Regions from separate parts of the Micromonospora sp. DT227 genome, predicted to be linked through region 2. Evidence: predicted binding sites of a transcription regulator. Region 2 holds the regulator's gene; the other holds the start of a gene.
The links. Region 2 encodes HrcA, which represses chaperone genes, less so after heat shock. Its sites were predicted from a motif close to GGTTNGCACNCTCNNNNNGAGNGTGCNAACC; they were not measured.
Positions count from the first base shown of each region.

Region 1: a site for HrcA is predicted at 7,207-7,237, ahead of groES (co-chaperone GroES). Genes of this name have one in related genera too.

Region 1 covers NZ_JBNCLA010000002.1:490,813-505,184, forward strand. Annotated here, with positions in the region: gene guaB (IMP dehydrogenase) at 1-648, opposite strand, end outside; gene ACLQ2W_RS11225 (DUF5319 domain-containing protein) at 846-1,250, shown strand; gene ACLQ2W_RS11230 (LuxR C-terminal-related transcriptional regulator) at 1,263-2,066, opposite strand; gene ACLQ2W_RS11235 (WhiB family transcriptional regulator) at 2,318-2,701, shown strand; gene ACLQ2W_RS11240 (molybdopterin-dependent oxidoreductase) at 3,292-4,896, opposite strand; gene groL (chaperonin GroEL) at 5,045-6,688, opposite strand; gene groES (co-chaperone GroES) at 6,759-7,073, opposite strand; gene ACLQ2W_RS11255 (THUMP-like domain-containing protein) at 7,329-8,555, shown strand; gene ybaK (Cys-tRNA(Pro) deacylase) at 8,607-9,086, shown strand; gene ACLQ2W_RS11265 (sugar ABC transporter substrate-binding protein) at 9,274-10,377, shown strand; gene ACLQ2W_RS11270 (ATP-binding cassette domain-containing protein) at 10,484-11,302, shown strand; gene ACLQ2W_RS11275 (sugar ABC transporter permease) at 11,299-12,558, shown strand; gene ACLQ2W_RS11280 (ROK family protein) at 12,589-13,764, shown strand; gene ACLQ2W_RS11285 (DUF4142 domain-containing protein) at 13,864-14,372, shown strand, end outside.
Region 2 covers NZ_JBNCLA010000005.1:51,012-65,383, reverse strand. Annotated here, with positions in the region: gene ACLQ2W_RS18345 (serine hydrolase domain-containing protein) at 1-254, opposite strand, end outside; gene ACLQ2W_RS18340 (histidine triad nucleotide-binding protein) at 258-602, opposite strand; gene ACLQ2W_RS18335 (SDR family NAD(P)-dependent oxidoreductase) at 640-1,401, shown strand; gene ACLQ2W_RS18330 (16S rRNA (uracil(1498)-N(3))-methyltransferase) at 1,545-2,279, opposite strand; gene dnaJ (molecular chaperone DnaJ) at 2,281-3,423, opposite strand; gene hrcA (heat-inducible transcriptional repressor HrcA) at 3,495-4,520, opposite strand; gene ACLQ2W_RS18315 (DUF4870 domain-containing protein) at 4,729-5,406, shown strand; gene hemW (radical SAM family heme chaperone HemW) at 5,449-6,672, opposite strand; gene ACLQ2W_RS18305 (enoyl-CoA hydratase-related protein) at 6,692-7,477, shown strand; gene ACLQ2W_RS18300 (hypothetical protein) at 7,632-8,492, shown strand; gene ACLQ2W_RS18295 (carbohydrate ABC transporter permease) at 8,586-9,416, opposite strand; gene ACLQ2W_RS18290 (carbohydrate ABC transporter permease) at 9,413-10,402, opposite strand; gene ACLQ2W_RS18285 (sugar ABC transporter substrate-binding protein) at 10,399-11,691, opposite strand; gene ACLQ2W_RS18280 (GlsB/YeaQ/YmgE family stress response membrane protein) at 11,912-12,196, opposite strand; gene ACLQ2W_RS18275 (GlsB/YeaQ/YmgE family stress response membrane protein) at 12,456-12,740, opposite strand; gene lepA (translation elongation factor 4) at 12,977-14,372, opposite strand, start outside.

The DNA of each region.
Region 1 (14,372 bases), on a different contig from region 2:
GGAGCCGTCCACGATCGGCAACTTCTCCACCTTGTGGCGGCGCAGCAGGTCGAGCGCGTCGTCCTTGCTCACGCCGACCGGCGCGGTGATCAGCGGGGTGCGGGTCATGATGTCGCGGACCGGCGTGGCCGGGTCGGAGACGAAGCGCATGTCGCGGTTGGTCACGATGCCGACGAGCTGGCCCTGCCCGTCGACCACCGGCACGCCGGAGATGCGGTAGCGGCCGCAGAGCGCGTCGACGTCGCGGAGCGTGTCGTCCGGGCTGGCGGTCACCGGGTTGGTGATCATGCCGGACTCGGAGCGCTTGACCAGGTCGACCTGGAGCGCCTGGTCCTCGACGGAGAGGTTGCGGTGCAGCACGCCGATGCCGCCCTGCCGGGCCATGGCGATCGCCATCCGGCCCTCGGTGACGGTGTCCATCGCGCTGGAGAGCAGCGGCACGGTCAGCTCGATGTTGCGGGTGAGCCGGGTCCGGGTGTTCACCCGGCTGGGCACGACGTCCGACTCGCCCGGCTGGAGGAGCACGTCGTCGAAGGTCAACCCGAGCGGCACCACCCGGGCGGAACCGGCCGGCAACTCGGGCAGATGGCCGCCCAGCTCGCCGCCGTCGGGGCCGGCCGGGTTCTCGGTGCTGGGCGAATTCTCCACGATTGCTCCCCTGAGCTGGTCGAACGGGCTGCAGCGAGGCGGCGCGCGCGGACGCCGGCGCGCACCGGTGTGACGGCGCGTCGCCTCATCGTACCCACTGGCCCGGTTCGCCCCGGGCAGCGGCGGGCCCGGCGTAGGCCGGGCCACAGCGGGGCGGGGGGCGGGCTTTCCGGCGGCGCGGGGTCTACGGTGAGGGGGTGCACGACGAGCCCATCGACCCGTTCAACGGCGACCCGGCCGATCCGGCTGCCGGCCTGCACGACTCCGGCGAGGAGGACGCGCTCGACCCGCTGACCGAGGTCGAGCGCCAGGACGTGCTGGAGGATCTGGCCGATCTGGAGATCTACCAGGCCCTGCTCCAGCCGATCGGGGTGCGCGGCCTGGTGATCGAGTGCGAGGACTGCCGCGAGCCGCACTACTTCGACTGGGACCTGCTCCGGGGCAACCTGCGCCACCTGCTGAACTCGGGGCGGCCCCGGGTGCACGAGCCGGCCTACGACCCCGACCCCGACCACTACGTGAGCTGGGACTACGCCCGCGGCTACGCGGACGGCGTGCACGACACGCTCACCGAGGGCACGGACGACGCCGCGTCGGAGTGAACCCGGCCGGGCTCAGGCGACCAGGCCGGCCCGGAAACCGGCGGCCACGGCGTGCGCCCGGTCCCGGGCGCCGAGCTTGCGGAACAGCCGCCGGGCGTGCGTCTTGACGGTGTCCTCGGAGACGAACAACTCCCGCCCGATCTCCGCGTTGCTCTTGCCCTCCGCCATGCCGAGCAGCACCTGAAGCTCGCGCTCGGTGAGCCCGACCGCGCTGCGCGGGGTCCGCGCCGGTCGCTGGCCGGGGCCGGGCGGGGGCGTCTCCGCCCCCTCCGCCGGGTCGTTGGCGTCCTCGCCACGCTGGACCGGCACCATCGTGGGCAGGCCCGCGGGGTCCGTCGCCGGCCAGCCCGGCCCACCCGGGGTACGCCCCGGCGCCGCCGTGCGGGTCGGCCCGCCGACCGCCGCCGCGTCCCGGGCGGTGTCGGCCACCCGGTGCCGGTTCGCCCGTCCCGGGGCGGAGAGCAGCAGCAGCGCCTTCGCCACCGCGCTGGTCAGGTCGTGGTCGGCGTTCTGGATCAGACCCCGCGCCCCGGCACTGATGGTGGCCGCCGCCGACTCCGACTCCTCGGCGCCGAGCAGCAGCACCGCGGCCTGGGGGGCGCGGGCGAGCACTCGCCGCACGAACCCGGCGCTGTCCGGCCGGGTCAGGGCGGTGTCGGCCAACACGACGTCGACCGGACGCTCGGCGAGCCGCAACATCACCTCGGGATCGGAGACAGCCGTCCGGACCGCGCCGGCCAGCCCGAGCCGCGCCGCCGCGGAGGTCAGATGCTGGGCCGCCAATGGGGTCCGAACGCAGATCAGAACGCTACGCACTGTGGTCTCCTCTCCGACTCAGAGCAGACCACGCGCGGGTGGGGTCGGGAGGGGGTTCCGAGCAATCATCCGAACTTTTCCGACAGATGGGGCATATAGCACCGACTGTCCGAGGTTTTCGATCACAGATGTGTGAGCCGGGGACGGCTCGGGTACCGACTGGTCCATCCGGAACCGGCATCCCGCGCGGACCGCCGCCCGGTAGCTGGCCACAACATTCTCCGCGGTGCCGCGCGGGAGGAGGGGTGCTGATGTCGAACGTACGTAGGCTGCCTGGACCCATCGTCGACCTCTGGGACTGGCAGCGGCTCGGCGCGTGCCGGGGCCGCGACAGCGCCCAGTTCTTCCACCCCGACGGCGAGCGCGGCTCGTCCCGCCAGCGCCGCGAGACCGGCGCGAAGACGGTCTGCCGCGCCTGCCCGGTGCGCGCCGAGTGCGCCGCGCACGCCCTCGCCGTCCGCGAGCCGTACGGCGTCTGGGGCGGCTTCAGCGAGTCCGAGCGGCTGCGGCTGCTCGCCCTCGGCTGGGAGGACCTGGCCGACCGCCGGCAGGCCCGGGTCGACATCGCCCGCCTCGAGGCCCGCCTCGGCCGTTCGCACAAGACCGCCGTTCCGGACCAGCGCAAGGTCGCCTGACCCCTCGCACTTCCCGCCGCCGCGCCCCGCACCTCCGGGGCGCGGCGGCGTTTCGTCCGCGCCGACGCGTGCCCTACCGGCACCGCTTCTCGGCACTGCCCGTCTCGCGGAACCGCTCGCCTCGCGAACCGGTCGCCTCACGAACCGATCGCCTCGCAAACCGCTCGCCTCGCGAACCGGTCGCCTCGCGGAACGGTCGCCTCGCAAACCGGTCGCCTCGCGGAACGGTCGGTAGCCGCCGATCGTGCCGCGACGGCCGACAGCGCTGTCTGACGCCTGCAAACTTGAGCGCGTCGACGACTCACGCGGGAACGGCCGCCGCCGCACTGGTTCGACGCGCTCGCCGGGCCCTCGTCGCCCGCGCGGTGCGGCGGACGGTAAGGGCTGGCCGGTCGGGGGGCAGGACACCGGTCGACCGCCAGCCGTCGACCGCTGAACCGTTCGCGCCATCAAGTTGGTAGGCAGCCATGACGACGGCCTTCACCCCGGGTTGTTCCGGCCACCCCGCCGGTCCACCCCGCCGGTCCACCATGCCGGTCCGCCATGCCGGTCCGCCATGCCGTGGAACCAGGTGACCAGCAGCCGGCGGGTCAGGCGACGGTCACCGGGACGGTGTGCCAGCCGGTCGCGCCGTCCGGGGCCACCGGGCTGCGCTGCTCCGGCTGCGTCTCGCCGGCCGCGTCGGTGGCGCGCACCTGGAGGCGGTGCTCGCCCGGGGTGGCGTCCCAGCGCCACGACCACTGGACCCAGGTGTCCGACGACACGGCCGGGGCCAGCGTCGCCTCCCGCCAGGGACCGTCGTCGACGCGTACCTCGACGCGGCGGACGCCCCGGTGCTGCGCCCACGCCACCCCGGCGACCGTCACCGGGCCGGCGGCCGGACGGCTACGGGCGCGGGGCGTGTCGATCCGGGACTGCGTCTTGACCGGGCCCTGGGCGGACCAGCCGCGCGGCACCCAGTACGCGTCGAAGTCGGCGAAGCTGGTCAGCTCCAGCTCGGTCAGCCACTTGCACGCCGAGACGTACCCGTAGAGGCCGGGCACCACCATGCGGACCGGGAAGCCGTGCTCGATCGGCAGCGGCTCGCCGTTCATCCCGACCGCGAGCAGGGCGTCCCGGCCGTCGCGCAACACCGACGTGGGGGTACCGCAGGTCCAGCCGTCGACCGCGCGCCCGACCACCTGGTCCGCGCCCTCCTCCGGGTCCGCCTCGTCCAGCAGCTCCTTGAGCGGCACGCCGAGCCAGCGGGCGTTGCCGATCAGGTCGCCGCCCACCTCGTTGGAGACGCAGGCCAGCGTCACGTAGCGCTCCACCATCGGCCGGGCCAGCAGGTCGTCGAAGCTCAACTCGATCGGGTTGCGGACCCGGCCGTGGATGCGCAGCTTCCAGGTGACCGGGTCCACCTGCGGCACCACCAGCGCCGTGTCGATCCGGTAGAACTCCCGGTTCGGCGTGACGTAGGGGGCGAGCCGGGGCAGCGACAGGTCCGCGCCGGCCGGCACCGGCGGGGCGGGCGCCACTGGCGCGGGCAGTGTCACCGCCTGCCGGGCGGCCGAGACGCCCCGCCGCCCGGCGAGCCAGTGCCCACCGAGCCCGGCCACCGCCGCCGCACCGGTCAGCAGGCCGGCGCCGCGCAGGAACCGGCGCCGCGACCCCAGGTCCCCGCGCTCCAGCGGCTCCCAACCGCCCGGGTTGCCCTCCTCACGCGCGAGCGCGGCGGCCACCGGAGACTGCGGCATGGTGGCCGCCGGGCCGCGGTCCGGTCGCAGCGGGCCGGCCACGAAGGCCCAGAGCGTGAGCCCGCCGAGCGCGCCGCCGACCAGGGCGGGCAGCGCGTCGAACGCGTCCGCGCCGGCCCGGGTCAGCGCGGCGACGACACCGAGCACGGCGAACGCGGCGATGCCGGCCAGGCCGAACACCAGCCGCCGGGCCGCCGCCAGGCCGAGCAGCGCCGCGAAACCGGCCAGCAGCAGCGCCGTCCCGACCAGCAGGGCGATCTTGTCGTACGTGCCGAAGACGTCGATGGCGAACTGCTTGAGCGGCTCGGGCACCAGGTCGACCACGAGGCCGCCGACGGCGATCAGCGGGGCGGACCGGGGACCGGTCAGGACGGCCACCGGCTCGGCGACGCCGAGCGCCACCACGGCGGCGACGACACCGGACACTGCCGCGTGGCGGCGGGAGATCGTGCTCACCCGGCCCAGTCTGGTCGACCGGCCGGGCCGGCCGCCAATTCCGTCAGCGTTCCGTAAGCGATACGGCCGCGCCGTCAGCGGCCCGAACAGGCGTCAGGGCACACCGCCGGCTCGGCGGTGTGCCCTGACGTCGGGCGTACTCCTCGGGTCAGAAGCCCGGGCCGTGCTGGTGGCCGTGGCCATGGCCGTGGCCGTGCCCACCGGCGGCGGGCTCCGCCTCGGCCGGCTTCTCCACGACCAGACCCTCGGTCGTGAGCAGCAGGCCGGCGATCGACGCGGCGTTGGTGACCGCGTTCCGGGTCACCTTCACCGGGTCGAGGATGCCGGACTTGGCCAGGTCGACGTACTCGCCGGTGGCGGCGTCGAGGCCGTGGCCCCACTCCTGGCCGATGACCTTCTGCACCACCACGTAACCGTCGTGGCCGGCGTTCTGGGCGATCCAGCGCAGCGGCTCGACGAGCGCCTTGCGCACGATCGAGACGCCGACCTTCTCCTCGCCGGTGAAGCCCAGGTCGTCGTCGAGCACCGGCAGGATCTGGGCCAGCGCGGCGCCGCCGCCCGGGACCGTACCCTCCTCGACCGCGGCCTTGGTCGCGGCGATGGCGTCCTCGATGCGGTGCTTGCGCTCCTTCATCTCGACCTCGGTGGCCGCGCCGACCTTGATCACCGCGATGCCGCCGGAGAGCTTCGCCAGCCGCTCGGCCAGCTTCTCCCGGTCCCACTCGGAGTCCGAGGCCTCGATCTCCTTGCGGATCTGGGCGACCCGGTCGGCGACCTCGGCGGACTGGCCGCCGCCGTCGACGACTGTGGTGTTCTCCTTGTCGACCACGACGCGGCGGGCGGTGCCGAGCACCTCCAGGCCGACCTGGTCGAGCTTGTAGCCCAGCTCGGGGGCGACCAGCTCGGCGCCGGTCAGGATCGCCATGTCCTGCAGCATCGCCTTGCGCCGGTCACCGAAGCCGGGGGCCTTCACCGCGCAGACCTTGACGGTCTTGCGGATGGCGTTGACCACCAGCGTGGACAGCGCCTGACCCTCGACGTCCTCGGCGATGATGAGCAGCGGCTTGCTGTTCTGGAGGACCTTCTCCAGCAGCGGCAGCAGCTCCTCGATGGCCGAGATCTTCTGGGTGGTGATCAGGATGTACGGGTCCTCCAGGACCGCCTCCTGCCCCTCCACGTCGGTGACGAAGTTCGGCGAGATGAAGCCCTTGTCGAACTGGAGACCCTCGGTCACCTCCAGCTCGGTGGTGAGCGCGGAGCCCTCCTCGACGGTGATCACACCGTCGCGGCCGACCCGCTCCATCGCCTCGGCGATCAGCTCGCCGATCGTGGCGTCCTGCGCGGAGATGGTCGCGACGTGCGCGATCGACTCCTTGCTGGCGACCTCGACGGCCTTGCCGAGCAGCGCCTCGGAGACCTTGGCGGCCGCCGCGTCGATGCCCCGCTTCAGGCCGGTCGGGTTGGTGCCGGCGGCCACGTTGCGCAGGCCCTCCCGGACCATGGCCTGGGCCAGCACGGTGGCGGTGGTGGTCCCGTCGCCGGCGACGTCGTTGGTCTTGGTCGCCACCTCCTTGACCAGCTGCGCACCGAGGTTCTCGTACGGGTTGGTGAGCTCGATCTCCTTGGCGATGGTCACGCCGTCGTTGGTGATCGTGGGCGCACCGAACTTCTTGTCTAGGACGACGTTGCGCCCGCGTGGGCCGAGGGTGACCTTGACCGCGTTCGCGAGGGCGTTGACACCGTGCTCGAGCAGGTGCCGGGCGTCATCCGAGAAGCTCAGGATCTTTGCCATCAGTATCCCTTCGAAGCGACGTTGCCCCGGCCCGGCGAGCCGGACCGGGGCAACGACACTGATCGGTTGCTTACTTCTCGATGACCGCGAGGACGTCGCGGGCGGAGAGCACCAGGTACTCCTCGCCGGCGTACTTGACCTCGGTGCCGCCGTACTTCGAGTAGAGGACGGTGTCGCCGACCTTCACGTCGACCGGCACGCGGTTGCCCTTGTCGTCGATCCGGCCCGGGCCGACAGCGAGGACGGTGCCCTCCTGCGGCTTCTCCTTGGCGGTGTCGGGGATCACGATGCCCGAGGCGGTGGTGGTCTCGGCCTCGTTCGCCTGCACCACGATGCGGTCCTCGAGCGGCTTGATCGCAACCTTGGTCGCGGTAGTCACGGGCATACCCTCCTGGGGTACTTGGTGTCGTTGCCGGTCGACACGCCGACCGGCGTCAATCTGCCACATGCCACCGGGCGGGGCCGTCGTCGCGGGTGCCGGTCCGCCTGGCGTTCAACGCTCGGGCACCAGGCCCGGGCGTTGGCACCCTCAGGGTGAGAGTGCTAATCGCAGGTTATTCCTCGGCTAGCACTCCGTCAAGGAGAGTGCCAGCGCGTCGCCCGTCGTGTCGCCTCCGGAGCGGGTCGGGAGAATGAGCGGATGGATCTCGACCAGCTCACCGCGCTGCGTACCCCCGAGGGGTCGGCCGCGCTCGCCGCGGCGGAGCGGGTGGCCGGCGGCGACCCGCTGGCGGCGGCCGCCGCGCTGCGCTCGGCCGGGATCCCGGGCGGGCTCGCCGCGGCGGCGCTGACCCAGGCGGAGCTGCGCCGCCGGGCGATCGGCAAGTTCGGCACGGCGGCGGCCCGGATGTTCCTCACCCGCCCCGGGCTGGAGCAGGCCACCCGCCGGGCGGTCGCCGAGCGGCGGGCCGCCCGGCTGCGCGCCGCGGGCGTGACCACGCTTGCCGACCTCGGGTGCGGGCTGGGCGCCGACGCGCTCGCCGCGGCCCGCGCCGGCATCCGGGTGTACGCGGTGGAGGCCGACCCGGTCACCGCCGCGATGGCCGCCGCGAACGCCGAGGCCGCCGGGCTGGCCGGACTGGTCACTGTCGAGTGCGGCGACGCCACCGCGTTCGACGTGACCCGGGTCGACGGGGCGTTCTGCGACCCGGCGCGGCGGCGGGCCGGCACCGGGCGGCGCATCTTCGACCCGAACGCCTACTCGCCGCCGTGGGACTTCGTCACCGGGCTGGCCGCACGCGTGCCGCGCACCGTGGTCAAGGTGGCGCCCGGCCTGGACCACGCGCTGATCCCGGCCGGCGCCGAGGCGGAGTGGGTGAGCGTCGACGGTGACCTGGTGGAGGCCGCCCTCTGGTGCGGCCCGCTAGCCGGCGTCCCCCGCCGCGCCACAGTGCTCCGGGAGAAGGAGGGGCCCCCGCTTAACGCCTCCGGTAGAGGCGGGGCCCCCGCTTATCACCTCGACGGCACCGGCGCGGACGAGGCGACCGTGGGCGCGGTGCGGCGGTTCCTGTACGACCCGGACCCGGCGGTGGTACGCGCGCACCTGGTCGCGGAGCTGGCCGCCGACCTGGACGCCACGCTCGCCGACCCGTCGATCGCCTACCTGTACGCGGACACGGCACACCCCACCCCGTTCGCCCGCTGCCTGGAGATCACCGACGTGCTGCCGTTCTCGCTGAAGCGGCTGCGCGCCCTGCTGCGGGAGCGCCGGGTCGGCCGGGTGGAGATCCTGAAGCGGGGCTCGGCGCTGGAGCCGGAGAAGCTGCGCCGTGACCTGCGCCTGGCCGGCGACGAGGCGGCCAGCCTGGTGCTGACCCGGGTGGCCGGCGCGCCCACCGTGCTGATCGGCCGCCCGGCCTCCGGCTGACCGACCCGTTTCGGCTCGCCGTGCGGCGGCGGTCGGGCTAGCTTGACGGTCATGGCGGGACAGGGCACTCCGGCGATCGTGCTGCTGACCAGGCGGAAGATAGCGCACAGCATCCATGCGTACGCCGTGTCGCCGGACGCGCCGAACTACGGCGCGCTGGTCGCCGACGCCCTCGGGGTGCCACCGGAGCGGGTGTTCAAGTCGCTGGTCACCGACGTCGACGGCGGGTTGACCGTGGCGGTGGTGCCGGTGACCGGGGAGCTGGACCTGAAGGCCCTCGCCGTGGCGGTCGGCGGCAAGCGGGCCGCGCTGGCCGACCGGGCGGTGGCCGAGCGGGCGACCGGTTACGTGCGGGGCGGGATCAGCCCGCTGGGGCAGCGCCGGGCGCTGCCGACCGTGGTCGACGCGTCCGCGCTGGCACACCCGACGGTGTACGTCTCGGCCGGTCGCCGCGGCCTCCAGGTGCGGCTCGCGCCGGCCGATCTGGTGGCGCTGACCGGGGCCGTGACCGCCCCGATCGCGGCCGGCTGAACCGGACGCTGGGAGCGTTTCCGCAGCCGGTGTCCGCCAGGTGACAACCGCGTTGCTGAATTGTTACCGCCGCCAACAAACTTCTGACCTCGGCACTCTTGCGGAGCGCGGGAAGCGCGGAATACGTTGCCGGACACAACAAAACACCGTCAACAACTCCCCCACCCCCCCGAAAGGACCCGTGCACATGCGCAAGGGCTTCCTCACCTTCGCGGCCGTCAGTCTCCTCGCGACCGGCAGCATGGCCGCCTGTGGAGACAGCGGCGATTCCTCCGACAAGGCCGGCGGTTCGAACGACAAGAAGCCGAAGATCGGCGTGATCCTGCCGGACAGCAAGTCCTCCGCCCGCTGGGAGGGCGCGGACCGCAAGTTCCTCAAGGCGGCGTTCGACGCGGCCGGCGTCGAGTCCGACATCCAGAACGCGCAGAACGACAAGACCGCGTTCCAGACCATCGCCGACCAGATGATCACCAACGGCGTCAACGTGCTGATGATCGTCAACCTGGACTCCGGCACCGGCAAGGCCGTGCTCGACAAGGCCAAGTCGCAGGGCGTCGCCACGATCGACTACGACCGGCTGACCCTGGGCGGCTCCGCCCAGTACTACGTCAGCTTCGACAACGAGGCCGTCGGCAAGCTCCAGGGCGAGGGCCTGAGCAAGTGCCTGACCGACAAGGGCGCCAAGAACCCGTCGATCGCGTACCTCAACGGCTCGCCGACCGACAACAACGCCACCCTGTTCAAGAACGGGTACGACTCGGTGCTCAAGCCGAAGTTCGACTCGAAGGAGTACACCAAGGTCGCCGACGACTCGGTGCCGGCGTGGGACAACGCGCAGGCCGCCACCATCTTCGAGCAGCAGCTGACCAAGGCCAGCGGCAAGATCGACGGCGTGCTCGCCGCCAACGACGGTCTCGGCAACGCGGCCATCTCGGTGCTGAAGAAGAACAAGCTCAACGGCAAGGTCCCGGTGACCGGTCAGGACGCCACCAAGGAGGGTCTGCAGAACATCCTCGCCGGTGACCAGTGCATGACCGTCTACAAGGCGGTCAAGAAGGAGGCGGACGCCGCCTCCGAGCTGGCCATCGCGCTCGCCAAGGGCGAGACGAAGGACACCGGCCAGACCGTCAAGGACCCGGAGGGCAACCGGGACGTGCCGGCCGTGCTGCTGGAGCCGAAGGCCATCTACAAGGACAACGTCAAGGACGTCGTGGCCGACGGCTACATCACCAAGGACGAGCTCTGCACCGGTGCGTTCGCCAAGCTCTGCACCGACGCCGGCGTGAGCTGACCCACCCCGCCTCAGGCGGCGCCGCCCGGCACGGGACCACTCCCGCGCCGGGCGGCGTCCACGCCGGACGGGATCCGAGACCTCCCTCCGCCCAAAGGAGACCCCCGTGTCCGCAACCCCCCTGCTGGAGCTACGCGGGATCGACAAGAGCTTCGGTCCCGTCCAGGTGCTGCGTGACGTCGCCTTCGCCGCGCACCCCGGCGAGGTGACCGCGCTGGTCGGCGACAACGGCGCCGGCAAGTCGACCCTGGTCAAGTGCATCAGCGGCATCTACCCCACCGACGCCGGCGAGTTCCTCTTCGACGGCCGACCGGTGAGCATCAGCAGCCCCCGGGACGCCGCCGCGCTCGGGATCGAGGTCGTCTACCAGGACCTGGCGCTCTGCGACAACCTCGACATCGTGCAGAACATGTTCCTCGGCCGGGAGAAGCGCAGCGGCCTCGTGCTCGACGAGCCGACCATGGAGCAGATGGCCGCCGAGACGCTCGCCGGCCTCAGCGTCCGGACCGTGAAGTCGCTGCGCCAGCACGTGTCCAGCCTCTCCGGCGGCCAGCGGCAGACGGTGGCCATCGCCAAGGCGGTGCTCTGGAACAGCAGGCTGGTCATCCTGGACGAGCCGACCGCCGCGCTCGGCGTCGCGCAGACCGCCCAGGTGCTGGAGCTGGTCCGCCGGCTGGCCGACAACGGCCTGGCCGTGGTGCTCATCTCGCACAACATGAACGACGTCTTCGCCGTCTCCGACCGGATCGCGGCGCTCTACCTCGGCCAGATGGTCGCCCAGGTGAAGACCACCGACATCACCCACTCGCAGGTGGTCGAGCTGATCACCGCCGGCCGCTCCGGCGGCCTCGGCCTCGCCGGCGAACCGGGCAGCAACGGCACCGGCGCCGCGCCCGCCGACACCACACCAGGAGCCGTCCGATGACCGCCACCGTCGTGAAGAAGGAAGGCCCGGCCGGCGTCGCCCCGGCGCCGACCGTGGGCAGCCACGTGAACAACTACTGGCGCCGGGTACGCGGCGGCGACATCGGCGCGCTGCCCGCCGTGGTCATGCTGGTCGTGCTCGCGGTGGGCTTCTCGATCGCCCGCCCGTCGTTCTTCACGGCCGGCAACCTCGCCAACCTGTTCACCCAGGGCGCCGCGGTCACGCTGATCGCGATGGGTCTGGTCTTCGTGCTGCTGCTCGGCGAGATCGACCTCTCCGCCGGGTTCGCCAGCGGTGTCTGCGCGGCGATCCTGGCCAACACCGTCACCGTGCTCGGCTACCCCTGGTACGTGGCGGTGCTGGCCGCCGTCGTCACCGGCGTGGTGATCGGCGTCGTGCTCGGCCTGCTGGTCGCGAAGGTCGGCATCCCGTCCTTCGTGGTGACGCTCGCCGGCTTCCTGGCGTTCCAGGGCGTCGTGCTGACGCTGATGGACGAGGGCGCGAACATCGCGGTCCGCGACGACGTGCTGGTGGCGATCGCCAACCGCAACATCTCCCCGGTGCTGGGCTGGGCGCTGGCCGCGCTGGCCATCGCCGGGTACGCGGCCGTGCAGCTCCTGCGGCACCGCAACCGGTCCGCCCGGGGCCTGCTCACCGACCCGATCGCGGTGGTGGCCGCGCGGATCGGCGGGCTCGCCGTGGTGCTCGGCGTCGCGGTCTACGTGCTGAACCTGGAGCGCAGCCGCAACGTGCTGGTGGTCTCGCTCAAGGGCGTGCCGATCGTGGTGCCGATCATCGCGCTGCTGCTGGTCGTCTGGACGTTCGTGCTCCAGCGCACCAGCTACGGCCGGCACATCTACGCGGTCGGCGGCAACGCCGAGGCGGCCCGCCGGGCCGGCATCAACGTGGACAAGATCCGCATCTCGGTCTTCGTCATCTGCTCCGGGATGGCCGCCATCGGCGGCATCGTGGCGGCCAGCCGGGCCAACTCGGTCGACCCCAACACCGGTGGCAGTAACGTGCTGCTGTACGCCGTCGGCGCGGCGGTGATCGGCGGCACCAGCCTCTTCGGCGGCAAGGGCCGGGTCCTCGACGCCGTGCTCGGCGGCGCGGTGGTCGCGGTGATCGACAACGGTATGGGACTGATGGGATACAGCTCGGGCGTCAAGTTCGTGGTCACCGGCGTGGTGCTGCTCGCCGCGGCGACCATCGACGCGCTGTCGAGGCGGCGGGCCGCCGCCACCGGCACGCGCTGACCCGGGTACGGACACACCATGGCAGTGGCAATGCGCGCGGGTCCCAGTCAGGACGAGATCCGACGGCAGAACCTGGGCGCATTGCTCCGCTACGTGCACGTGCACGGGGCCACCACGCGCGCGGAGCTGACCACCGCGCTCGGGCTCAACCGCAGCACCATCGGCGCGCTGACCGCCGACCTGGCCGGCGCCGGTCTGGTCAGCGAGGGGACGCCGAAGGAGACCGGCCGGGCCGGACGACCGTCACTCGTCGTCCGGCCCGAGTCGGGACGGGTCTACGCGTACGCGTACAGCGTCGAGGTGGACCGGCTGCGGGCCGCGCGGGTCGGCCTCGGCGGTGAGGTGCTCGACCGCCGGGAGCTGGAACGGCCACGCAACCTGGTCGCCGGCGAGGCCGCCCCGCTGCTGGCCGGCGCCGTCAAGGAGATGCACCAGGCGGTGCCGGACGGCTCGTTCTGCGTCGGCGCCGGAGTGGCGGTCTGCGGCATGGTGCGCCGCGACGACGGGCTGGTGCGGCTCAGCCCCACCACCGGCTGGGTGGACGAGCCGATCGGCGCGGCGCTCGCCGCCGAGCTGGGCATCGACGTCCCCATCACGGTGGGCAACGTGGCCGACGTGGCCGCCTTCGCCGAGCACGCCCGCGGCGCGGCCACCGGCTGCGACAACGTCATCTACCTGTACGGCGACGTCGGCGTGGGCGCCGGCATCATCGCCGGTGGCCGGCGGCTGACCGGGCACGGCGGCTACGGCGGCGAGGTCGGCCACATGGTGGTGGTCCGTGACGGGGCGCGCTGCGACTGCGGCCGGTACGGCTGCTGGGAGACCGAGATCGGCGAGCACGGGCTGCTGCGGGCCGCCGGCCGGGCCGAGGCGCGCGGCCGGGAGGCGCTGCTGAGCGTCTTCGACGCGGCCGACCGCGGGGACGCCCGCGCGCAGAGCGCGGTACGGCAGGCCGGCGACTGGCTCGGCTTCGGCGTGGCCAACCTGGTCAACATCTTCAACCCGGAGATGGTCCTCTTCGGCGGCACCATGCGTGACCTCTACCTGGCCGCCGCCGCCCAGGTGCGCAGCCGGCTCAACCGCAACGGGCTGCCCGCCTGCCTGGAGCACGTGCGGCTGCGTACCCCGGAACTCGGCGACGACGCGGCGCTGGTCGGCGCCGCCGAGCTGGCCTTCGAACGCCTCCTGGCCGACCCGCTGAACTGATCGGCCCGGTGATCCGTACCAACGTGCGGACGGGCGGCCGGTGGGCTCGGCCGTCCCGCGACCCCGCGTACCGGTCCGGACCGAGGAGGCACCGCAACCATGGCATCGCTGGAATCCGCACGTCGCCGGCTGGCGCACCGGGTGACCCTGCTGCTCGTCGCGATCGGCGCGGGGATCGGCGTTCTTCCCGGCGCGGCTCTGGCCGCCCCCAATCCCGGGGTGCAGATGAACGCCGCGGACATGACGCTGCTCAACGGCGTCCGGCTGGCCGGGCTCTGGGAGATGCCGGCCGGCACGATGGCCGCCGAGAAGGGCCAGTCCCCCCGGGTACGGGAGGTCGGCGCGGAGATCGCCCGCCAGCACGGTGTGCTGGACCAGCTGGTGGTCGAGGCGGCGAACAAGCTGGGGGCGGTGCTGCCGACGGACCCGACGACCCAGCAGAAGGGTTGGCTGACCGAGATGCAGAACGCCAGCGGCGCGCAGTTCGACCAGATCTTCGTCACCCGGCTCCGGGTCGCCCACGGCAACATCTTCCCGGTGATCGGCGCGGTGCGGGCGAGCACCAAGGACCCGGTCGTGCGCAAGCTCGCCGAGGACGCCAACAAGTT
Region 2 (14,372 bases):
CCGATCGGGTCGTCCAGGTCGAGCAGCCCGTCGTCGCGGCACTGCATGACCAGCACCGCGGTGAACGTCTTGGTGACCGAGCCGATCCGGAAGACGCTCTCCGGATCGAGCGCGGTGTCGTTGCCGGTGCCGCCGACCGCGCAGGCCCAGAGCGGCCGGTCGGCCCGGTGCAGCGCCGCCGACAGCGCCGGGACCCGCCCGTTCGCCTGGGCCTGCCGGGCCATCCGGTCGAGCCGGTCGGAGATCGAGGTCATGCCTCAGCGGCAGAGCATCGGGCCGAGTGGCGCGCCACCCAGCAGGTGGGCGTGCACGTGGAAGACCTCCTGGCCGCCGTACGGGCCGGTGTTGAACATGAGGCGGAACCCGTCCACGGTCAGGCCCTCCTCCTCGGCCACCAGGGCGGCGGTGTGGAGCAGCTCACCGGCCAACGTGGGGTCGCCCTGGGCGAGGGTGGCCACGTCCGCGTAGTGCTCCTTGGGGATCACCAGCACGTGGGTGGGGGCCTTCGGGTCGATGTCCCGGAAGGCGAGGGTGGTGGCGGTCTCGCGGACGATGGTGGCGGGGATCTCCCCGGCGACGATCCGGCAGAACAGACAGTCCATCGCAGCAGTGTAGGGAACGTACGGCAGGATGGCCGACATGGCGGGACGGGCGGTGCTGGTGACGGGGGCCTCGCGGGGGATCGGACGGGCGGTGGCGCGGGCGTTCGCGGCCGGCGGCGACCGGGTGGCGGTCCACCACCGGGACTCGGCCGGGCTGGCCGAGGCGTTGCGCGCCGAACTGCCCGGCGACGGCCACGTGGTGGTCCGCGCCGACCTGGCGGACCCGGATGCCGTACGGGCCATGGTGGACGAGGCGGCCCGGCTGCTCCGCGGTCTCGACGTGCTGGTCAACAACGCCGGCGTGTTCGGGCCGGCCGATCCGCCGCACCCGGTCTTCGACACCAGCTACGAGCAGTGGCGGGCGCGCTGGCGCGAGGTGCTGGACACCAACCTGGTCGGCGCCGCCAACGCCGCCTGGTGCGCCGCCCAGCACATGCGGGAGCGGGGCGGTCGGATCGTGAACGTCTCCTCCCGGGGCGCGTTCCGGGGCGAACCGGCCAATCCGGCGTACGGGGCCAGCAAGGCGGGGATGAACGCGATGGCCCAGTCGCTCGCGGTGGCGCTGGCGCCGTACGGCATCGGGGTGGCCTGCGTGGCCCCGGGCTTCGTCGAGACCGACATGACCAACGAGCACCTCAAGAGCGAGCGCGGCGAGGCCGTGCGGGCGCAGTCCCCGTTCCACCGGGTGGCCCGCCCCGAGGAGATCGCCGCCGCCGTCCACTGGTTGGCCAGCCCGGAGGCGGAGTGGGCGTCCGGCACCATCGTCGACCTGAACGGCGCCTCCTACCTCCGCACCTGACGCCCCCCACCCCCCACCCCCCACCCTCACCGGGGCGCAGTTTCACGGAAAGAGTGCCTGTCCCGCCGCGAACAGCCCCTCTTTCCGTGAAACTGCGCGGCAAGAGGGGTGGGGTGGGGGTGGGGTGGGGGGAGAGTGGGGGGTTACCAGCGGGGGAGGCGGGTGGAGAGGACGGCCAGGGCGGCCACGCCGGCGGTGGAGGTGCGCAGGACGGAGGGGCCCAGGCGGACCGGGCGGGCACCGGCCTCGCGGAACGCGGCCAGCTCCGGCTCGGCGATGCCGCCCTCGGGGCCGACCACCAGGACGATCTCGCCGGTCGACGGCAGCGCGACGGTGGTCAGCCGCTCGTCGGCCTCCTCGTGCAGCACGAAGGCGGCGTCGGCGCCGCCGATCCGGCGGGCCACCGTGGCGGTGGACTCGTCCGGGGCGCCGGCCACCACCGGCAGCCACGGGCGGCGGGCCTGCTTGGCGGCCTCCCGGGCGGTGGCCACCCACTTCTCCCGGGCCCGGACGCCCCGGTCGCCGCGCCACTGGGCGACCGAGCGGGACGCCGCCCAGGGCACGATCTCGTCCACCCCGACCTCGGTCATCGCCTGCACGGCCAGCTCACCCCGCTCGCCCTTGGCGATCCCCTGCACCACCACCAGCCGGGGGACGCACGCGTCGGCGTACCCCCGGGAGGTGATCCGCGCGTCGAGCGTGCCCCGGCCGACGGCGGTGACGACGGCGGCGGCGGTGCCGCCCCGGCCGTCGGCGAGCAGCAGCTCCTCGCCGACGCGCAGCCGCTGCACGGTGGCCGCGTGGTGGCCCTCCGGGCCGTCCAGCGTCACCGTGTCGCCGGTGGGCAGCGCCTCGACCAGGAACAGCGGCGCCGACACGTCAGGGGTGCCCGTTGAAGGCGTCGCGCATCCGGGAGAAGAAGCCGCCCTGCTTGGTCAGCTCGGCGACCTCCTCGCCGCGGGTCTTGGCGAAGTCGCGCAGCATCCGCTCCTGGTCGGCGTCGAGCTTGGTCGGGGTCCGCACGTCCAGGTGGACGTAGAGGTCACCCCGGCCGGTGCCGCGCAGGTGCGGCACGCCGCGGGCACGCAGCCGCAGCGTGCTGCCCGGCTGGGTGCCGGCCTTCACGTCGACGGTCTCCTCGCTGTCCAGCGTCTTGATGGTCAGCCGGGTGCCGAGCGCGGCGGCGGTCATCGGCACCGTGACCCGGCAGTGCAGGTCGTCGCCCTTGCGGGAGTAGACGTCGTGGGTCCGCTCGTGGATCTCGACGTAGAGGTCGCCGGCGGTGCCGCCACCCGGGCCGACCTCGCCCTGCTGGGCCAGCCGGATCCGCATGCCGTCCTCGACGCCGGCCGGGATCTTGACGGTCAGCGAGCGGCGGGTCCGCACCCGCCCGTCACCGGCGCAGGTCGGGCAGGGGTGCGGGATCGTGGTGCCGTAGCCCTGACAGACGGTGCACGGCCGGGCGGAGACCACCTGGCCGAGGAACGTCCGCTGCACCGACTGCACCTCACCGCGGCCACCGCACGCCTCGCAGGTGGCCAGGTGGGTGCCGGCGGCGGTGCCGGCGCCGGAGCAGGTGGTGCAGAGCACCGCGGTGTCGACAGTGATCGGCGCCTCGACGCCGAACGCGGTCTCGTTGAGGTCCAGCTCCAGCCGCAGGATCGCGTCCGCGCCCGGCCGGGTACGCGGCCGGGGACCCCGGCTGCCGCCCGCCGCGCCGCCGAAGAACGCGTCCATGATGTCCTGGAAGCCGACGAACGGGCCGGCGCCGCCCGGGCCACCCGCGCCCGCGCCCCCGCCGCCCGGGGCGAGCGGGTCGCCGCCCAGGTCGACGATCTGCCGTTTCCGGTCGTCCGAGAGGACCTCGTACGCGGCGTTGATGTCCTTGAACTTCTCCTGTGCCTCCGGGTCCGGATTGACGTCCGGGTGGTACTGCCGCGCCAACTTCCGGTAGGCACGCTTGATGTCATCGTCGGAGGCGTCCCGGCTCACGCCGAGAATGCCGTAGTAGTCCCTGGCCACTGCGTTCGGTGTCCTCATGTTCGTCTCGCGTCGCCGGTCGCCGGCCGTTCCCGGCCGTCGGCCCTGACTGGTCAGTTCTGGGCCAGCAGTTCGCCCACGTAGCGTGCCACGGCCCTCACCATGGCGATATTGCCGGGGTAGTCCATCCGGGTGGGCCCGAGCACGCCGAGCCCACCGACGATCGTGGCACCCGGGCCGTAACCGGTGCTGACCACCGACGCGGCCCGGAGATTGTCGATCTCGTTCTCGTCGCCGATGAGCACCCGGGTGGTGTTGCTCGGCTCGGTCTCGCCGATCAGCTTGAGCAGCACGACCTCCTCTTCGAGCGCCTCGAGGATGGGGCGCAGCGAGCCCTGGAAGTCGAGCAGGCCGCCCCGGGTGAGGTTGGCGGTGCCGGCCAACGCGATCCGTTCCTCGTGCCGCTCGACGAGCGTCTCCAGCAGCACGGTGGAGAGCGTGGTCATGGCCGGGCGCAGGTGCGGCGCGGACTCCTCGACCAGCGCCTGCACCAGCGGGGGCGTCTCGGCGAGCTGGCTGCCGACCAGTTTCTCGTTGACCAGCCGGCGCAGGTCGGTCACGTGTTCGGCGGGGACCGGGGCGGGCAGCTCGACCAGCCGCTGCTCGACCCGCCCGGTGTCGGCGATCATGACGACCATCAGCCGGGTGGTGGAGATCGGCACCAGCTCCAGGTGGCGCACCTTGGACCGGGCCAGGCTCGGGTACTGCACCACGGCCACCTGCCGGGTGAGCTGGGCCAGCAGCCGGACCGTGCGGTGCACCACGTCGTCGAGGTCGACGGCGCCGACCAGGAAGCGCTCGATCGCCCGACGCTCGGCCGGGCTGAGCGGCTTGACCCGGGAGAGCCGGTCGACGAAGAGGCGGTAGCCACGGTCGGTGGGCACCCGGCCGGCGCTGGTGTGCGGCTGCCGGATGTAGCCCTCCTCCTCCAGCACCGCCATGTCGTTGCGCACGGTCGCCGGTGAGACGCCGAGCTGGTGCCGCTCGACCAGGGCCTTGCTGCCCACCGGCTCCTGCGTGGCCACGTAGTCCTCGACGATGGCGCGCAGCACGGCGAGCTTGCGGTCGTCGAGACCCATCTCCCCACCTCCTGACGCACCTCGGCCGGGCGACGCGCGGCATCCGCCGGGCGACTGGCACTCGACTGTAGCGAGTGCCAGTCTACGTCGGCACCCCCGCCGGCGCGATGATCAGCGCCGCACCCCGGGTGCGGTCCGTCGGGTCCGGGCGGCGCGTCGGGCCGAACAGCCCTGGTGCCGCTTGCCCCCGGGACCTACCGTGACGTCCATGACTGAACCTCCTCGCCCTCCCGGAGCGGGGGACCCCGGCCCCCAGCCCGACCCGTTCCCGCCGTCGGCGCCGTACGGCTCCTCGCCTGCCGACGAGCCCCCCACCGCACCACTGTCCGGGGCACCGGGCGGGGGCGGCTATCCCCCGCCCGGCGGTTATCCGCCCCCGGGCGGCCAGCCTCCGCCGGGTGGCTATCCCCCGCCGGGCGGCTATCCCCCACCCGGTGGTGACACGCCGGGCTACGGCGCGCCCGGCGGTGGCGCCCCGGGCTACGGCGCGCCGGGCGGCGGCTACCCCGCCGGCGGCTCCTACGGCCCGCCGGCCGGCTACGCCAACAACGACGACAAGACCTGGGCCCTGGTCGCGCACTTCGGCGGCGCGGCCGGGATGCTGATCGGCGGCGGCGTGCTGGGCTGGGTCGCGCCGCTGGTGGCGCTGCTGGCCCGGGGCAACCAGTCCCCGACCGTACGGGCGCACGCGGTCGCCGCGCTGAACTTCCAGCTCATCTGGTCGATCATCGCGCTGGTCGGCTGGATCCTCACCTGCATCCTGATCGGCCTGGTGGTCGGCTTCGGCGCCATGATCGTCGGCATCATCTTCGGCATCCTGGCCGGCGTGAAGGCCAACGAGGGGCAGCTCTACCGCTACCCGATGTCGGCCAGCCTGATCAAGTGACAGCCGCCGGCCGGTCCCGCGCGGCGGGGCCGGCCGGACCGGTCAGGGCAGCAGGTCGCGGACCACGCCGTCGGCCAGCAGGCGCCCGCGTAGCGTGAGCACGGCACGACCGTCCGCGTACGCGTCGGCGTCCAGCAGCCCGCCGGTCCGGGCCCGCTCGGCACCGGCCCGGCCGGCTTCGTCCAGCACGTCCAGCGGCAGCCCGGACGCCAGCCGCAACCGCAGCATCACGTCCTCCATGTGCTGTTCGTCAGCGGTGAGCCGTTCCCGGGCCAGCGCCGGCGAGGCGCCGTCGGCCAGCCGCTCCGCGTACCCGGCCGGGTGCTTGACGTTCCACCAGCGCACGCCGCCGACGTGGCTGTGCGCCCCCGGGCCCAGGCCCCACCAGTCGGCGCCGGTCCAGTAGAGCAGGTTGTGCCGGCACCGGGCCGCCTCGGAGCGGGCCCAGTTGGACACCTCGTACCAGGAGAAACCGGCCGCGTGCAGGGCCGCCTCCGCGGCCAGGTAGCGGTCCGCCGCCACGTCGTCGGAGGGGTACGGCAGCTCGCCCCGGCGCATCCGCGCGGCCAGCCGGGTGCCGTCCTCCACGATCAGGGCGTACGCGCTGACGTGGTCCACGCCGGCGTCGACCACCTGGGCCAGCGAGGCGGCGAAGTCGTCCGCGGTCTCCCCCGGCGTACCGTAGATCAGGTCCAGGTTGACGTGGTCGAACCCGGCGTCGCGGGCCTCGGCGGCGGCGGCGGTGGCCCGGCCCGCGCTGTGCCGCCGGTCGAGCACGGCGAGCACGCCCGGCGCGGCGGACTGCATGCCCAGCGAGATCCGGGTGTAGCCGGCCGCCCGCAGCGTCTTCAGCGACTCCGGGGTGACCGACTCGGGGTTGGCCTCGGTGGTCACCTCGGCGTCGGCGGCCAGCCCCCAGGTGCGGTCGATGGCGTCCAGGATCCGGGCCAGGTCGTCGGCGGGCAGCAGGGTGGGTGTGCCGCCGCCGACGAAGACGGTGTCCACCCGGGGCGGCGGGGCGTCGCCGAGCACCCGGCCGGCGAGCGCCAGCTCGGCCAGCACGCTGTCGGCGTACGTCTCCCGGCTCACCCCGCCGCCCAGCTCCGCGGCGGTGTACGTGTTGAAGTCGCAGTAACCGCACCGGCTGGCGCAGAACGGGACGTGCACGTACACGCCGAAGCCGCGGGCGCCGACGGCGCGGCGGGCGGTGGCGGGCAGCGACCCGTCGCGAGGGACGGGTTCGCCTTCTGGAAGGACGCCGGGCATGGCCACTAGTGTGCCCGGCATGACCTCTCCGGACGCTCTCGTACGGGTCGCCACGGCCCGTGGGGTGACCACCCTCACCCTGGACAGCCCGCACAACCGCAACGCGCTCTCCACGCCGCTGATGACCGAGCTGCTGGCCGGGCTGGCCGCGGCGGTCGCCGACGACACGGTCCGGGCGATCGTGCTGGACCACACCGGCCCGGTCTTCTGCTCCGGCGCCGACCTGAAGGAGACCGCCGCCGCGTACGCCAGCGGGACCGTGCCGGCCGGCATGCTCGGCGACGTGCTGGTCGCCGTGCGGGAGTGCCCGAAGCCGGTGCTGGCGAAGGTGGCCGGGCCGGCCCGGGCCGGCGGGCTGGGCCTGATCGCCGCCGCCGACCTGGTGGTCTGCGCCGAGGAGGCGACGTTCGCGTTCACCGAGGTGCGGATCGGCGTGATCCCGGCGGTGATCTCGGCGACCGTGCTGCCCCGGCTGAGCCCGCGGGCCGCCGCCGAGCTGTACCTGACCGGGGAGACGTTCGACGGCCGGCGGGCCGCCGAGATCGGCCTGGTCACCGCCGCCGTGCCGGCGGACGGGCTGGACGCCGCCGTGGAGCGCTACCGCGCGGCGCTGGTGAAGGGCGCGCCGAAGGCCCTCGCCGGGGCGAAGGAGCTGCTGCGCCGGCCGGCCGCCGCCGACCTGCGGGCGGAGATCGCCGCGTTGGCGACGCTCTCCACCGGGTACTTCCTCTCCGACGAGGGGCGGGAGGGGGTGCTCGCGTTCCGCGAGAAGCGTCCGGCGGCGTGGGTGCCCGCCGGCGAATAGAAGGCGGGGCCCCCGGTTAACGCCTCCGGTATAGGCGGGGCCCCCGCCTAACAGCGACCCGTCACGGGGCGGTGACGCGGCGGCGAGCAGGCCGGTCGGCCGAGCCGGAAAGTGGGACGGGCGACGTACGCTGGGCGGACTGTCAGGACAGGGGGTGCGGGTGCGGACGCGACCGGCGATCGTGGCATCTGGTGTGGTGGTGTGCGTGCTGGCCCTGCTCGCGATCTGGTTCGTGACCAAGCAGTTCGGTCACCACCTGCGGCTGCCGCTGGCCAGCCGGACCTGCACCGTGCAGGCCGACGGCGAGGTGGTGCTGGGCGCCGACCAGATGGCCAACGCGGCCACCATCGCCGCCATCGGCGTGCAGCGCCGGATGCCCGAGCGCGCGGTGGTGGTGGCGCTGGCGACCGCCTACCAGGAGTCGCACCTGCGCAACATCGCGCACGGCGACCGGGACTCGCTCGGCCTGTTCCAGCAGCGCCCGAGCCAGGGCTGGGGCACGCCGGAGGAGATCCAGGACCCGCGCTACGCGGCCCGGAAGTTCTACGCCGCGCTGAAGAAGGTCAAGGGCTGGGAGCGGATGCGGGTCACCGAGGCCGCCCAACGGGTGCAGCGGTCGGCCTACCCCGAGGCGTACCAGAAGTGGGCGGACGAGTCGGAGGTCCTCACCCGCGCGCTGCTCGGCCAGGCGACCGGCGCGGTGGCCTGCACGGTCGGTTCGACTCCGACGCTGCGGGGCCCGGCCGCCGCCAGCGCGGTGCTGGAGGGGCTGACGCTGGACTGGGGCCTGCCCCGCCTGACCGCGGCGACGACGCTGACCGGGCTGACCGTGCCGGCCGGTGACGACCGGGACGGCTGGCGCTACGCGCACTGGCTGGTCTCGCACGCCGACGACAACGGCGTGAAGCGGGTCCGCTTCGGCAGCCTGGAGTGGACCGCCGAGCAGGGCACCTGGGGCCGGGTGAAGGGCGACCCGGCGACGCAGGTGCTGGCCGAGGTCTTCGCCGAGACCTGAGCCGGCACCTGAGCCGGCACCTGAGCCGGCACCTGAGCCGTCGACGGGCCGCCGGCTTCCCGCCGACGGCCCGTCATCGAGGTCGACCGGGGATCAGCCCTTCACCGCGCCGGCGACCAGCCCGGAGACCATCCGGCGCTGGACCAGCAGGAAGAAGATGATCACCGGTAGCGTGAACAGCGTGGACGCGGCCATCACCGAGCCCCACGCGGTGTCGTCCCGGCCGAAGAAGAACGTCATCGCCACCGGCAGCGTGTACCGCTGCTGGTCGTTGATGAACGTCAACGCGAAGATCAGCTCGTTCCAGGCGGTGATGAAGGAGAAGATGCTGGTCGCCACCAGGCCGGGCGCGACCAGCGGGAACAGCACCTTGCGGAACGTCTGCGCCCGGCTGGCCCCGTCGATCGCGGCGGCCTCCTCCAGTTCCTTCGGCACCGCCGCGACGAAGCCGCGCAGCATCCAGACCGCGAACGGCAGCGAGAAGCCGAGGTAGGTGAGGATCAGGCTGGGCAGCGTGTTGTAGAGGCCGAGCCGCTGGATCATCAGGAACAGCGGGATGACAAGCGCCTCCAGCGGAATCATCTGCACCACCAGGAGCAGGATCAGGAAGCTGGTGCGCAGTTTGAACCGGAACCGGGCCACCGCGGTCGCGGCGAGCAGCGCGACCAGCCCGCTCAGCAGCACGGTGGCCACCGCGACCAGCACGCTGTTGAGGAAGAAGTCGAGGAACGTCACGCCGGGGATCAGATTGCCGGTGAGGATCTCCCGGTAGTGCTCCAGGGTGGGCTCCGCCGGCACCGGGCGCGGCGTGGCCGAGAAGATCTCCCGGTTGGGCTTCAGCGACGTCGCGATCATCCAGTAGACGGGAAACGCGGCGAAGAGCGCGACCAGCAGGCCGGCGCCGTTGAGCGCGATCTTCTTCACGACTCGTCCTCCTGCTTGAGCACCATGCGGACGTACAGGGCGGTCACCGCGAGCAGGATCACGGTGAGGATGACGGCGATCGCCGAGCCGAGGCCGTACTTCGGCGGCGGCGAGAACGCCTCCGCGTACGAGTAGATCGACAGCATGAACGTCGACCGGTCCTGGGTGCCGCCGGCCAGCACGAACTGCTGGGTGAAGACCTTGAAGTCCCAGATCGTGGAGAGCACCACCAGGATGCCGAAGACCGGCCGGAGCATCGGGAACGTGACCGACCAGAAGACCCGCCACGGCCCGGCGCCGTCGACGCGGGCCGCCTCCTGCAACTCGGTGGGCACGCTCTTGAGCCCGGCCAGCACGCTCACCGCGATGAACGGGAACGAGTGCCAGACCACCACCAGCGTCAGGATGCCGAAGAACAGCAGCGGGTCGTTGAACCAGCCGTAGCCGGTCCAGTCGCTACGCCCGAACAGCGTCGTGGAGAGGCCGTCGGGCAGCTTGTTGAACAGCCAGGTGACCAGGCCGCTCGTGTCGTCGAAGATCCACTTCCAGACGATGGTGCCGGTCAGCGCCGGGGTGGCCCAGGCGAGCATCACGCAGCTCGCCACGAACGTGGCCATCTTCTTGCCGAGCCGGTTGAGCAGCAGCCCGACCAGCGTGCCGAGCACCATGGTGAGCGCCACGTTGGCGAACGCGAAGAGCACGGTGTTGCGCAGCACGGTCCGGAAGAACGGGTCGCCGAGGATCTGCGCGTAGTTGGCCAGGCCGACCCAGGGCCACTCGCGGTCCCCCCGGAGCTGCCGGACGCTGTCCAGCTTGTAGAAGGACATCATCACGACCTGGCCGAGCGGCCAGAGCAACAGCACGGCGATGATCGCCAGGCAGGGCAGGAGCAACAGGTACGGGAGGCGGTCCACCTTTCGGCGGCGCCGCCGCGCGGGGTTCTCCCGCGCGGCGGCCTCGCCGGTGGCCTTGGTCAGCGTTGTCACTTGGCGTTGAGAATGCTTTCCATCTCGGTGGCCGCGTCGGCGGTTGCCTTCTCGACCGTCTTCTGGCCCTTGATGACCGAGCTGTTCATCGCCTGGGTCACCGTCTTGGTGCGGCTGACCTCGACCCACTTCGGGGTGAGCGGGGTCAGCTTGGTGTTCTGGATGGCGGTCGCGAACGCGGCCATCACCTTGTCGTTGGCGTAGTTCCCGCCGCTGACCAGGTCCTGGTAGACCGGGAAGAAGCCGAGGCTGCTGGCGAACTCCTGGTCCTTCTGCTTGCTCAGCAGCACGGTCATGTAGTCCCAGGCCAACGCCGACCGCTCGCTGTCCTTCCAGACCGCGATGTCGGAACCGCCGGCGAACGCCGGGGCGGCCTTGCCGTCCGGGCCGGGGATCGGGAACGTGCCCCAGACCTTCTCGATGTCGGGGTTGTCCTTCTTCATCGCGCCGCCCTGCCAGCTACCGGCGAACGCCATGGCGGCCTTGCCGGTGGCGAACTGGGTCCGGGCGTCGACCTCGTTCCAGCCGGCGGCGGCCGGCGGGGCGACCTTGTGCACGGTCACCAGGTCGGTCCAGAACTTGACCGCCTTCTGCGCCTCGGGCGTGTTGTAGCCGGACTTCCAGGTGTCGCCGTCCTTGGTGGCGATCTCGCCGCCGGCACCCCAGAGGAAGGAGTAGAACGGCAGCTCGGAGTTGCCGGGCAGGGCGATGCCGTAGGTGCCGGGCTTCTTGGCCTGGACGGCCTTGGCGGCGGCGACCATCTCGTCCCAGTTCGTCGGCGGCTTCACACCCGCCTCGGCGAACCAGTCGGTGCGGTAGTAGACGGCGCGCACGCCGGCGTACCACGGCACGCCGTACTGCTTGCCGTCGAGCTGCGCGTTCTTCACCAGGTCGGGCAGGATGTCCTTGCCCTCGGACCAGCCGTTGAACTTGTCCGTCACGTCGGCCAGGGCCTCCTGCGCGGCCCAGCCCTGGGTCTCGGTGTTGCCCAGCTCGGTGACGTCCGGGCCCTCCCCGCCGGCGAGCGCGGCCTGGAACTTCTTCGGCGCCTCGAGCCAGGGAATGTACTGCACCACGACGTCGGTCTCGGGGTGCTTCTTCTTGAACTCCGCCTCGACCGTGTCGAGGAACGTGGTCTGGGCGTCGCCGCCCTCGCCCATCATCCAGACCGTCAGCTTGCTGTTGTCGGCGGCCTTGTCATCGTCGCCGGAGCCACCGCAACCGGTCAGCACCAGCGCGGCCGACGCCACGATGGCGGTGACCGGAGCCAGCCGCTTCCACCTGTTCACGCCATATCTCCCTCAGGGCCGTTTGGCACTAACCTTCTCCGCCGCACCTTAGTAGGAAAATTTCCTTTACAACAGGGGGTGGGCCCGGCGGGCGACCGAGGCGACCGTATCGCAGCCGAACGCCCGGCCGGCAGGGGTGCCGTCCGGGCAGGTCAGAGCGGGAGTACGCGGACGGGCGCCCGGCCAGTGGCCGGGCGCCCGTCGAGCGTCGTGGTGGGGGTCAGTAGCGCGAGACGCCACGCCGACGGCCGACACCGGCCACCAGGGCGACGCCGATGGCGGCGAAGAGCACCTGCAGCAGCAGCTCGCGCCAGTCGATGCCGGCGGTGTTGGCGAAGCCGGAGGCCCGGGCGACGATCGTGCCCAGCAGCGCGGCACCGACGCCGATCAGCATGTGCAGCCACATCGGCATGTTCTGCCGGCCCGGCACGACCAGGCGGCCCAGCGCGCCGACGATCAGACCAACGACCAGCGCCGTGATGATGCCCCAAACGGTGAGCTCCATGGTCGCCCTCCTCCTTCAGATCGAGTCACACGATGTCGTGTGGTTTCTGTCGTGACCGGTAAGTTCCCGACCGGCGAAAAATCCAAACCGACTCGGGTGACGAATCGTTCATCCCTACCCTGAGCTGGGTTTTCCCGCCCAAGGGCCGGCCAGGGCTGCCGTCGTCCCTGCCGTCGGCGAACCGACCGGCTTCAATGCGAAACGGCGACGGGCGCCCGGCCGGTCGGCCGGGCGCCCGTCGAGGCGCGTTGGTACGCGGTCAGTGGTGGGTGACGCCCCGCCGACGACCGACCCCGGCCACCAGGGCCACGGCGATGGCGGCGAAGAGCACCTGCAGCAGCAGCTCGCGCCAGTCGATGCCGGCGGTGTCGGCGAAGCCGGAGGCCCGGGCGACGATCGTGCCCAGCAGCGCGGCGCCCACACCGATCAGCATGTGCAGCCACATCGGCATGTTCTGCCGGCCCGGCACGACCAGCCGGCCCAGCGCGCCGACGATCAGGCCGACGATCAGCGCGGTGATGATGCCCCAGACGGTGAACTCCACGGTCGGTCCTCCTATAAGCGGTTTCGCACGTTCTGTGCGGTTGCTGTCGTGACCGCTAAGTTCCCGACCGACCAGAAACCGAAACCGGCCGAATCCCCGTCTCGCCGGCTCCCGGCGGCTCGAAGACCCGAAACCCGCAGGTGGGAGCGGTTCCGGCGAGCTGAAAATTTCCTGAGTACGCGAACCGGCCGGCACCCTCGACGGAGGTGCCGGCCGGTTTCGTGGGGTCGTCGGGGCTACTTCTTGCCGGCGGGCTTGCCGTCGCCGGAGTCGGACGAGAGCGCCGCGATGAAGGCCTCCTGGGGAACCTCCACCCGGCCCACCATCTTCATCCGCTTCTTGCCCTCCTTCTGCTTCTCCAGCAGCTTGCGCTTCCGGCTGATGTCACCGCCGTAGCACTTGGCGAGCACGTCCTTGCGGATCGCGCGGATCGTCTCCCGGGCGATCACCCGGCTGCCGATGGCCGCCTGGATCGGCACCTCGAACTGCTGACGGGGGATCAGCGACCGCAGCTTCGCCGCGATCGTGGTGCCGTAGTTGTACGCCTTGTCCTTGTGCACGATGGCGCTGAACGCGTCCACCGGCTCACCGTGCAGCAGGATGTCCACCTTCACCAGGTCGGACGCCTGCTCGCCGGAGGTCTCGTAGTCGAGCGAGGCGTACCCCTTGGTGCGGCTCTTGAGCTGGTCGAAGAAGTCGTAGATGATCTCGGCCAGCGGCAGCGTGTAGCGCAGCTCCACCCGGTCGGCGGAGAGGTAGTCCATGCCGAGCAGGTTGCCCCGGCGGCCCTGGCACAGCTCCATCACCGCGCCGACGTAGTCGTTCGGCGTCAGCACGGTGGCCCGCACGGTCGGCTCGTACACCTCGGCGATCTTGCCGGTCGGGTACTCGCTCGGGTTGGTCACCACGATCTCCTGGGCGTCCTCCGTGATGGCCCGGTAGACCACGTTCGGCGCGGTGGAGATCAGGTCGAGGTTGAACTCCCGCTCCAGCCGCTCCCGGATGATCTCCAGGTGCAGCAGGCCGAGGAAGCCGCAACGGAAGCCGAACCCCAGCGCGCCGGACGTCTCCGGCTCGTAGACCAGCGCCGCGTCGTTGAGCTTGAGCTTGTCCAGCGCCTCGCGCAGGTTCGGGTAGTCCGAGCCGTCGATCGGGTAGAGACCCGAGTAGACCATCGGCTTCGGGTCCTTGTAGCCGCCAAGCGCCTCCCGGGCCGGGTTGCCGTTGATGGTGACCGTGTCACCGACCCGCGACTGGCGGACGTCCTTCACGCCGGTGATGAGGTATCCCACCTCGCCGACGCCGAGCGCGTCGGCCTTCACCATCTCCGGCGAGATGACACCGATCTCCAGCAGCTCGTGCACCGCGCCGGTGGACATCATCTTGATCCGGTCCCGGGCCGAGATGCGGCCGTCGATCACCCGGACGTACGTGACCACGCCGCGGTAGACGTCGTACACCGAGTCGAAGATCATCGCGCGGGCCGGGCTGTCGGCCTCCCCCACCGGCGGCACGAACTGCCGGACGATCTCGTCGAGCAGGTACGGCACGCCCTCACCGGTCTTACCGGAGACCCGGATGCAGTCCGCCGGGTCACCGCCGATCAGGTGCGCCAGCTCCTCGGCGTACTTC